2 regions of the Chimaeribacter sp. YP20170169 genome follow, and region 2 is predicted to be linked to the other one. Evidence: predicted binding sites of a transcription regulator. Region 2 holds the regulator's gene; the other holds the start of a gene.

Region 1 (5,486 bases), 1.3 Mb from region 2:
GCGAAAAGGTGTCAATCAGCAGGCTGTTTGGCTCCAGCGCCACCACGCCATGCATCTCATGTTTTACCGCCCGGTAGGCGTCGCCGGTTTTCAGCACCCGTTTCACCCCCTCAATCTCCACCTCAAAACTGCCGGCGGCCACGTAGGCGATCTGGTCATGGATCTCATGGCTGTGCGGCGTGCCGACCGCACCCTCATCAAACTGCACCGCCACCATCATTAAATCTTCGCTCCAGGTCATTACCTTGCGTCTGACGCCCCGCCCTAGATCTTCCCATGGGGTCTCCTGATCAAAAAAGAATGTGTTCATACCCTGCTCCTGTCGTCATAAGTGGGATTGCTTGGGCAATCATAGCAGCCCCATCCAGCTGGGCGTCAGCTACCGAGGTGCAAAAGCATGACGCTGCTCAAAGTATAAATAAAACGTTATTTCATTTTTATTGAATTCATATACCGCCGGCACTATGCTTTGTGAAGACGAGGGTGCACCGGGTGCCCAAGATGGGCAGGCTGTCGCTGCCACGCGGCCTCTCCCTCTGCCCGACGCATCCCTCTCCCTTCCTCCCCAATCCCTATGAGGCACTGACATGCAAGTCCGTCAAAGCATCCACAGCGACCACGCCAAACAGCTCGACACCGCCGGCCTGCGCCGTGAGTTCCTGATTGAAAAGATTTTTGAAGACGATACCTACACCATGACCTACAGCCACATCGACCGCATCATCATTGGCGGCATCAAGCCGGTGCAGAAGACGGTCTCCATTGGCGGCGAGGTGGGCAAGCAGCTGGGGGTGAGTTACTTCCTGGAGCGCCGCGAACTGGGCGTGATCAACATTGGCGGGCCGGGGCTGATTGTGGTGGATGGCGAAACCTTCGAGGTAGGCAACGAAGAGGCGCTGTACGTCGGCAAAGGCGCAGAGGTGGTGGAGTTCAGCAGCGTCGAGGCATCACGCCCGGCCAAGTTCTACTACAATAGCGCGCCGGCGCACACCACCTACCCCAACCGCAAAATCACGCTGGCTGAGGCGTCGCCGCAGACGCTGGGCGAGGATGCCACCAGCAACCGCCGTACCATCAACAAATTTATCGTGCCGGACGTGCTCCCCACCTGCCAGCTCACGATGGGGCTGACCAAGCTGGCCGACGGCAACCTGTGGAACACCATGCCGTGCCACACCCATGAGCGCCGGATGGAGGTCTACTTCTACTTCGACATGGATGAAGAGACCGCCGTATTCCACATGATGGGCCAGCCGCAGGAGACGCGCCACCTGCTGGTGCAGAATGAGCAGGCGGTGATTTCGCCCAGCTGGTCAATCCACGCGGGCGTCGGCACCAAGCGCTACACCTTCATCTGGGGCATGATCGGCGAAAATCAGGTCTTCGGCGATATGGACCACGTCGCCGTCCGCGACCTGCGCTAGACGCCGTGACCTTCACCTGCATAAAACAGCTACCATAAGAGAGTGAACGATGATGCTGAGCGCGTTTGAACTGAAAGATCGAGTGGCCCTGGTAACAGGGTGCAACACCGGGTTGGGTCAGGGAATGGCCATCGGGCTGGCGCAGGCGGGATGCGACATTATTGGCGTCACCCACTCTGACGCTGGCGAGACCCAACAGGCGGTGGAAGCGCTCGGGCGTCGCTTCCTGAGTATCCGGGCGGACCTGAGCAGCATCGAGGTGATCCCCGGCATTCTGGAGCAGGCGGTGGCGCACTTTGGCCGCATCGATATCCTGGTCAACAACGCTGGCATTATCCGCCGCCAGGACGCCCTGGCGTTCAGTGAGCAGGAGTGGGACGAGGTGATGAACGTCAACATCAAAACCGTCTTCTTCCTGTCACAAGCGGTGGCAAAGCAGTTTATCCAGCAGGGCGACGGCGGCAAGATCATCAACATCGCCTCGATGCTCTCTTATCAGGGCGGCATCCGCGTCCCCTCCTACACCGCCTCGAAGAGTGCGGTACTGGGTGTCACCCGCCTGTTGGCCAACGAGTGGGCGAAGCATGGCATCAACGTCAACGCCATCGCGCCAGGTTACATGGTGACCAACAACACCCAGCAACTGCGTGAGGATGAGGATCGCAGCAAGGAGATCCTCGACCGCATCCCGGCAGGCCGCTGGGGGGTGCCAGAGGATATGATGGGGCCGGTGGTATTTCTGGCGTCCAGCGCCTCGGACTATGTCAACGGCTACACGCTGGCGGTTGACGGCGGTTGGCTGGCGCGTTAACGTCCCCTCCCTTTATCACGCGGCCAATGGCCGCGTTTTTTATGCACGATATTTCCCTGTGCTTGCAAATAGTTACACCGTCACCGCTTCCGCCGTTCCTGAATATGCCTTATACTGGATAAAATAACAGTTTTACCCGTCAGGATGTTTGGTTATGACCGCCGAAGGGCATCTCATCTTTTCCGTTGCCTGCGCCATTTTCGCGAAAAAGGCCGAGCTTACCCCTGAGCTGGCCCAAGGCGACTGGTGGCACATTATTCCCAGCGCGCTGGTTACCTCCCTGCTGCCCGACATTGATCACCCCCGCTCGCTGCTTGGCCGACGGCTGAAGTGGATCTCCGTCCCGATCTCGCGCATGTTTGGCCACCGTGGCTTTACCCATAGCCTGCTGGCAGTGGCGATCGGCATTCTGCTGTTCCGCGCCAAACTGCCGCCGGAGTGGGGCATCCCGCTGGATGTGCTACATGCCATGATTGTCGGCTACCTCAGCCACATCGTGGCGGACATGCTGACGCCGGCTGGCGTACCGCTGCTGTGGCCCTTCCGCTGGCGCTTCCGTATGCCGATCCTCAACAGCCAGCGCGGCAACCAGCGGGAGCGCACCCTCTGCCTGTTGCTGGTGGGGCTGGCGGTCTGGTGGCAACAGGGGCCAGCGCTGGCGAGCATGTTGCACTTGCAGGATGTCGGCGCGCTGATCAAAAACTTCACGTCTATCTGACCGGCTTATCATCAAGCCGGTGAAAGATCACACAAAAAAACACAAAAAGTTATAAGCCATAAGATCTGGTTATAAGGCCGCGCGATGCGGCCTGTTACCCTATGCGCCATCGCTTTATCAGGTGAAGGTTCTGTCAATCGGACCAACCTGCAAATGATTCACTGTTTAACCCGTTTACTTCTGGAGAGATGAGTATGAACCTTGCGCTCGTCATAAATATTGTGGTGTTTGTCGCGCTGCTGTGGCTGCTGGCGCTGACCCGCCGCACCCAATGGAGCCTGGCGAAAAAGGTGCTGGCCGGTCTGGTGCTGGGCGTGCTGTTTGGCCTGGGGCTTCAGGCGGTCTATGGCGCAGAGAGCGCCACGCTGAAAGAGTCCATCAGCTGGTTCAACATTGTCGGCAACGGCTACGTGCAGCTGTTGCAGATGATTGTGATGCCGCTGGTGTTCGCCTCCATCCTGAGCGCCGTTGCCAAGCTGCATAACGCCTCTTCACTCGGCAAAATCAGCCTGCTGACCATCGGTACGCTGCTGATCACCACGCTTATCGCCGCACTGGTGGGCGTGTTCGTGACCTGGCTGTTTAACCTGACCGCCGAAGGGCTGGTGCAGGGTGCGCAAGAGAGCGCGCGTCTGGCCGCCATCCAGAGCAACTATGCGGGCAAGGTCTCTGACCTGACCGTGCCACAGCTGCTGCTCTCCTTTGTGCCGAAAAACCCGTTCGCCGAACTGACCGGCGCCAACCCGACCTCCATCATCAGCGTGGTGATCTTCGCCGCCTTCCTGGGTGTGGCCGCGCTGCACCTGCTGAAAGATGACAAAGTTAAAGGCGAGCGCGTGCTGACCGCCATCGACACCCTGCAATCCTGGGTGATGAAGCTGGTGCGTCTGGTGATGAAACTGACGCCGTACGGCGTGCTGGCGCTGATGACCAAAGTGGTTGCTGGCTCCAACGTGCAGGACATTATCAAGTTGGGCAGCTTTGTGGTCGCCTCCTACCTCGGCCTCGGCATCATGTTCGTGGTGCACGCGCTGTTCCTGGCAGGCGTCGGCGTTAACCCTGGCCGCTTCTTCCGCAAGGTCTGGCCGGTGATCACGTTCGCCTTCACCAGCCGCTCCAGCGCCGCCAGCATCCCGCTGAACGTGGAAGCGCAGACCCGCCGCCTTGGCGTGCCGGAGTCAATCGCCAGCTTCTCCGCCTCCTTTGGTGCCACCATCGGCCAGAATGGCTGTGCCGGCCTCTACCCGGCGATGCTGGCCGTCATGGTGGCCCCGACCGTGGGCATCAACCCGTTTGACCCAGCATGGATCGCCACCCTGGCGGGCATCGTGACCCTCAGCTCGGCCGGTGTGGCGGGCGTGGGCGGCGGTGCGACCTTCGCCGCGCTGATCGTGCTGCCGGCGCTGGGCCTGCCCGTGACGCTGGTAGCGCTGCTGATCTCCGTAGAGCCGCTGATTGACATGGGCCGTACCGCGCTGAACGTCAGCGGTTCCATGACCGCCGGTACGGTGACCAGCCAGCTGATGCGTCAGACCGATAAGAGCGTGATGAACGCAGACGAGAGCGCTGAACTGGCACACCGTTAAGCAGCGCACACAAAAAAGGCCGGGTTATCCCGGCCTTTTTTTATGGCTGCAATTTAGAAGGGGTAGTCGTGGTAGCCCATCTGCTCAGAGATATTGCGGGCGGCGGTGTGCAGCATCTCCACATAGTGGGCCTTGGCCTCTTCCGAGAAACGGATGGTGGGGAAAGACATGCTCAGGCCAGCAATTACCACCCCAAAGCGGTCAAAGACCGGCACCGCCAGGCAGCGCAGCCCCTCCTCCTGCTCCTCATTGTCCTCACCGTAGCCCTGCTCGCGCACCGTCTCCAGCACCGGCATCAGCTCCTCGGCGCTGCCTACGGTACGCGTGGTACTGCGGGTGAACTCCACCTGTGACAGGATCTCCGCCACGTCATTACGGTCACGCCAGGCGAGCAGTACCTTGCCAATGGCGGTGCTGTGCAGCGGGTTGCGGCGGCCAATGCGCGAGTACATGCGCAGGTTATACATCGAGTCAATTTTGTGGATGTAGACGATGCTGTCCTCATCCAGCGCACCGAGGTGGATGGTCTCGCGCGTCAATTTGGAGAGTTCACGCATCTCGATATCCGCGCTGCGGATCAGATCGACGTTTTGCAGCGCCTTGGCACCCAGCTCAAACAGTTTCAGCGTCAGTGAATACTTCTCCGACTCCCCCTCCTGCGCGACATAGCCCAATGACTTCATGGTCTGCAGAAAACGGTAGACGGTGCTCTTGGACATCATCACCCGCTGCGAAAGCTCGGTGATGCCGATCTCCCGCTCCTCCCCCAGCGCCTGAAGGATGCCGAAGACTTTCAGCACGGATGAGACGGAATCGGGTTGTTTATCAAGATCTGCAATCGCCATGGTGTCTTACCTGTTTCAGCGACCAATGGCCGCGGGCATGAATGGGTTTTAAAAAAATCAGAACAGCAATTCAGTATAAGAGAAATGCAATCACCATAGCAA
Region 2 (5,486 bases):
ATGAGGCCGGTAAGCCGGAACCTCTCAAATGGCCGGGGTTACCATTTGTATTTGTTGCTGTCTTCCCAGGTTTTCACCTCTTTCTCGGCTGCGTCTTTCTCGTAGCCGTAGCGCTCCTGGATTTTGCCGACAAGCTGTTCGCGTTTGCCTTCGATGGTGGTCATATCATCATCAGTCAGCTTGCCCCATTGTTCTTTAACTTTGCCTTTAAACTGTTTCCAGTTACCGCCTACTTGATCGTTATTCATCATAATCTCCTTACCTAACCTTGGTTCAGATGAGGCTGATGGAGGCATCTCCATAGCCGGTGTGATCATTGAGGCAGGGACGGAGCCTGCGGGGCATAAGAACGACATCCTCTGCATTATGCCCGGCTCCGGGGCTACCGCTCGGGTAGCGCCATCAGCGCCTGCCGTATGAATAATTGTAGTGGGTCATGCGGAATTTGCCCGCTTTTGTAGTCAGATTAACCTGAAAAACGGGCACGACCGGGCGCAGGGGCGCATAAAAAGAGCGGGAAAACAGGCGGTAACGTGAAGTGATAATAACGCTTAGCAGATGTAACAACGAATGTCCGCCCGCCAGCCCCGACGGCGCGTCAGGCGCCTGCCGGGAACCAGCTATCCTGTTGCCAGTGGCGACGCCAAATCCAGCCCAGCGCTAGGCCTCGCAGGGCCAGGAACACCGTCAGCGCCAGCCACAGCGCATGGTTGCCCAGCCAGGGCAGCGTTAACAGGGTCAAGCCATAGCCTGCGGCGGCCACCGCCATGCTGTTACGCATCTCACGGCCACGCGTCGCCCCGATAAACATGCCATCCAACAGGTAGCACCAGACGCCCACCAGCGGCAGCAGCACCTGCCAGCCCAGATAGTGCTGCGCCAGCGCATGTAGCGCCGGTAGCGAGGTGAGCGCCGCGACAATCTGTGTCCCAAACAGCGCATAGAGCGCCGCGAACGCCAGCGCCACCAGCCCGGCCTGCCGGCAGGCGGCATGCCACACCGCCTGCAACTGCCCGCGGTTGCGCGCGCCATACGCCTCCCCCGAGTGCGCCTCCACCGCGTAGGCAAAGCCATCCAACGCATAGGCGGTAAAGGTCAGCAGGTTCATCAACAGGGCGTTAACCGCCACCGTCTCACTGCCCAGCCGCGCGCCCAGAATGGTCAGTGAGGCGAAACAGAGTTGCAGCAGCAGCGAGCGCAGCATGATGTCGCGGTTAAGCGCCAGCAGCCGCCGCAGATCGCCGCGCCAGCCCTGTGCCAGCATTGCCCGGCTGATGCCGCGCCGCCGCATGACGCGCGCTGCCAGCCACAGCCCGAGCAGCAGGGTGGCGTACTCCGACAGGACGGTTGCCCACGCCGCGCCCTGCACGCCCCAGTGCAGCCCCATCACCAGCCACAGGTCGAGCACAATGTTCAGCAGGTTGCCTATCACCAGCAGCAGCACCGGTGCGCGCACATGCTGTACCCCCAGCAGCCAGCCGAGGATCACCAGATTCGCCAGTGAGGCGGGCGCGCTGAGCCAGCGGATCTCAAGGAACAGCCGCGCCTGCTCCAGCACCGCGGCATGGCCGCCCACCAGCCCCAGCGCCAGTTCAATCAGCGGGTGGCGGAACAGCAAAATCAGCAGGCCTGCGGCAACCGACAGCAGCAGCGGCTGTATAAAGGCCCGCGCCAGCCGCGCCGGATCGCGGGCGCCGAACGCCTGCGCCGTCATGCCGGTGGTGCTCATGCGCAGGAACAGCAGCAGCATAAACAGGAAGCTGGTCGCCATCGCGCCAACCGCGACGCCGCCGAGGTAGTCTGGACTGTCGAGGTGGCCGATGACGGCGGTGTCCACCAGCCCCAGCAGCGGGACGGTGACGTTGGAGAAGATCATCGGCAGCGCCAAACGCCAGAGCTGGCGGTCGGTCTCGCCGAACCGTAGGGCGGCAATCAGTGGCATCAGTTCGCTCACGGGCAGGGAGAAGAAACGACAACGCCCCACGAGGGGGCGTTATCAGGAGTTCAGGACTGTATCCGGCTGGCGCAGCCGCTTCCTGCACTGCGCCCTATGCCGTTAGCTCCAGTCGCCGTTGCGAATGACGCCGACGGCCAGCCCTTCAATAGAGAAGGTCTGCTCGCGCAGGTCAACCACGATCGGGGTGAACTCTTTGTTTTCCGGCAGCAGGTGCACAATGTTGCCCTGCTTTTTCAGGCGCTTGACGGTGACTTCATCATCAATGCGCGCCACCACGACCTGGCCGTTGCGCGCATCCTGGGTCTTGTGCACCGCCAGCAGGTCGCCATCCAGAATGCCGATATCTTTCATCGACATGCCGCTGACGCGCAGCAGGAAGTCGGCGCTCGGCTTGAACATCGCCGGGTCAACCTGGTAGTGGCTCTCAATGTGCTGCTGGGCCAGCAGCGGCTCGCCGGCGGCGACGCGGCCAATCAGCGGCAGGCCGTTCTCCTCTTCCATCAGCAGGCGGATGCCGCGTGAGGCGCCGGAGACAATCTCAATCACACCCTTGCGCGCCAGCGCCTTCAGGTGCTCTTCTGCCGCGTTAGGCGAGCGGAAACCCAGGCGCTGCGCAATCTCGGCACGCGTCGGCGGCATGCCGGTCTGGGAAATGTGGTCGCGAATGAGGTCATAGACCTCTTGCTGTCTGGTGGTAAGTGCTTTCATCCCGCCCCCTGGTTGTTTATACAGTCTTGCTGGGAGTATATACAGCTACGGCGCAGTTGAAAACCTGACAGGCGAAAAATCCCCGGTTCTGGTGCATTTTGCACTGTTTACCGTGCGCTTTTGCGTAAATCTTCGCAAGTTATGACAAATGGGGCAGCAGCACCATTGCCCAGACGAAAAGTGTCAGTATGATAGCCAACGCAACGGCCGCCGAGCCAAGATCCTTGGCGCGGCCCGAGAGCGGATGCAACTCCGGCCCGATTCTGTCGACAATGGCCTCGATCGCGCTGTTGATAATCTCAATGATCATCACCAGCACGATGGCCCCGACCATCAGGATGCGCTCAACGGTGGTCACATCCAGCCAGAACGCCAGGATGATGGCCGGGATGGCCAACATGGCCTCTTGTCGGAACGCAGCCTCATTTTTCCAGGCTGCCAGCAGTCCTTTTACTGAATAACCGGCCGCTTTATAGATACGGACTAACCCGGTTGTTTGATTTGCCATACGCTCTGCACCTTAAGATGAATTAACAATATTTTAGCGGCTATTCATCCACTCGGGACGAAAGATATCAAACCGGCTTTCTGATATCCTTGCGGCGCATCGCTTATATGAGGCTTTACATTTTTATGTCAGGTTGGCGCAAACTTTACTACTCCCTTTTGAACTTACCGCTCAAATTGCTGGTAAGAAGCAAGGTGATACCTGCCGATCCGGTGACGGAACTCCGCCTGGATCCGACCCGGCCGGTACTTTACGTTTTACCCTATGATTCGAAGGCAGACCTTCTGACCCTGCGGCGGCAGTGCCTGGCGCAGAACCTGCCCGATCCATTAATTCCGCTGGAGATTGACGGCCACCACCTGCCGAGCCATGTGTTCATCGGCCAGGGGCCACGCTTCTTCCGCTATTACACCCCACAGGAGGAGTCGGTCAAGCTGTTCCACGACTACCTCGACCTGCACCGCAACAACCCACAGCTCGACATCCAGATGCTGCCAGTTTCGGTGATGTTCGGCCGCTCGCCGGGCCGCGAGGGGGATGGCCAGATGATGCCGCACCTGCGGCTGCTCAACGGCATCCAGAAGTTTTTCGCCGTGGTGTGGCTGGGGCGCGACAGCTTTGTGCGCTTCTCCAATACCGTCTCCCTGCGCTACATGGCGACCGAGCACGGCACCGACAAGACCATCGCGCAGAAGCTGGCGCGCGTCGCGCGGATGCACTTCGCCCGCCAGCGGCTGGCCGCCGTTGGCCCGCGCCTGCCAGCCCGTCAGGATCTGTTCAACAAGCTGCTGGCCTCCAAGGCGATTGAGAAGGCAGTGGAAGATGAGGCGCGCAGCAAGAAGATCTCCCATGACAAGGCGCGGCAGAACGCCATCGCCCTGATGGAGGAGATTGCCGCGGACTTCTCCTACGAGACGGTGCGCCTCTCCGACCGTATCCTGAGCTGGACGTGGAACCGCCTCTACCAAGGCATCAACGTCAGCAACGCCGATCGCGTGCGCCAGCTGGCGCAGGATGGACAGGAGATCGTCTACGTGCCCTGCCACCGCAGCCACATGGACTACCTGCTGCTCTCCTACGTGCTCTACCATCAGGGGCTGGTGCCGCCGCACATCGCGGCTGGCATCAACCTGAACTTCTGGCCAGCCGGCCCGATCTTCCGCCGACTGGGCGCGTTCTTCATCCGCCGCACCTTCAAGGGCAACAAGCTCTACTCCACGGTGTTCCGTGAGTATCTGGGCGAACTCTTTACGCGCGGCTATTCGGTGGAGTACTTCGTCGAGGGCGGGCGCTCGCGCACTGGCCGCCTGCTGGAGCCGAAAACCGGCACGCTGGCGATGACCATTCAGGCGATGCTGCGCGGCGGCACCCGCCCGATCACCCTCGTGCCGATCTACATCGGCTATGAGCATGTGATGGAGGTGGGCACCTACGCCAAGGAGCTGCGTGGCGCGACCAAAGAGAAAGAGGGCTTTTTGCAGATGCTGCGCGGGCTGCGCAAGCTGCGTAACCTCGGCGAGGGCTATGTGAACTTCGGCGAGCCGCTGCACCTCACCAGCTACCTTAACCAGCACGTGCCGGCCTGGCGTGACGCCATCGATCCGATCGAAGCGCAGCGCCCAAGCTGGCTGACGCCGACGGTGCAGGATCTGGCGGACAAGATCATGGTGCGCATCAACAATGCCGCCGCGGCCAATGCCATGAACCTCTGCTCCACCGCCCTGCTCGCCTCGCGCCAGCGCTCGTTGACCCGTGAACAACTGCTGGAGCAGCTCGACTGCTACCTGCAACTGCTGCGCAACGTGCCCTACGCTGGCGACGTGACAGTGCCTGACCAGACGCCAGCTGGCCTGCTGGATCACGCCCTGAACATGAACAAGTTCGAGGTGGAGAAGGACAACATCGGTGACATCATCATCCTGCCGCGTGAGCAGGCGGTGCTGATGACCTACTACCGCAACAACATCCACCACCTGCTGGTGCTGCCGTCGCTGATTGCCAGCATCGTGATGCACCACCGCCGCGTCAGCCACGCGGAGCTGCTGCGCCAGATTGACCTCATCTACCCGATGCTGAAGGCCGAGCTGTTCCTGCACATCACCAAAGAGGAGCTGCCGACGGTGCTGGCGACGCTGAGTGATGAGCTGGCGCGCCAGAAGCTGATTATCGACATCGACGGCGAGCTATCCATCAACCCGACCCGCATCCGTCCGCTGCAACTGCTGGCGGCTGGCGTGCGCGAGACGCTGCAACGCTACGCCATCACCTTCTCACTGCTGAGCGCCAACCCGAGCATCAGCCGTGGCGCGCTGG

What was found. The regulator LexA, encoded in region 2, represses DNA repair genes until DNA is damaged. The targets are predictions, from matches to a motif close to TNCTGTATGTACATACAGNA.
Region 1: the regulator LexA is predicted to act here: its motif matches at 2,348-2,367, upstream of ACK3SD_RS10095 (metal-dependent hydrolase).

Annotation. Positions count from the first base shown of each region.
Region 1 covers NZ_CP176824.1:2,248,472-2,253,957, forward strand. Annotated here, with positions in the region: gene ACK3SD_RS10080 (cupin domain-containing protein) at 1-310, opposite strand, end outside; gene kduI (5-dehydro-4-deoxy-D-glucuronate isomerase) at 588-1,424, shown strand; gene kduD (2-dehydro-3-deoxy-D-gluconate 5-dehydrogenase KduD) at 1,474-2,235, shown strand; gene ACK3SD_RS10095 (metal-dependent hydrolase) at 2,390-2,953, shown strand; gene ACK3SD_RS10100 (L-cystine transporter) at 3,148-4,539, shown strand; gene kdgR (DNA-binding transcriptional regulator KdgR) at 4,593-5,384, opposite strand.
Region 2 covers NZ_CP176824.1:3,517,111-3,522,596, forward strand. Annotated here, with positions in the region: gene ACK3SD_RS16030 (CsbD family protein) at 39-248, opposite strand; gene dinF (MATE family efflux transporter DinF) at 599-1,942, opposite strand; gene lexA (transcriptional repressor LexA) at 2,057-2,665, opposite strand; gene ACK3SD_RS16045 (diacylglycerol kinase) at 2,805-3,173, opposite strand; gene plsB (glycerol-3-phosphate 1-O-acyltransferase PlsB) at 3,299-5,486, shown strand, end outside.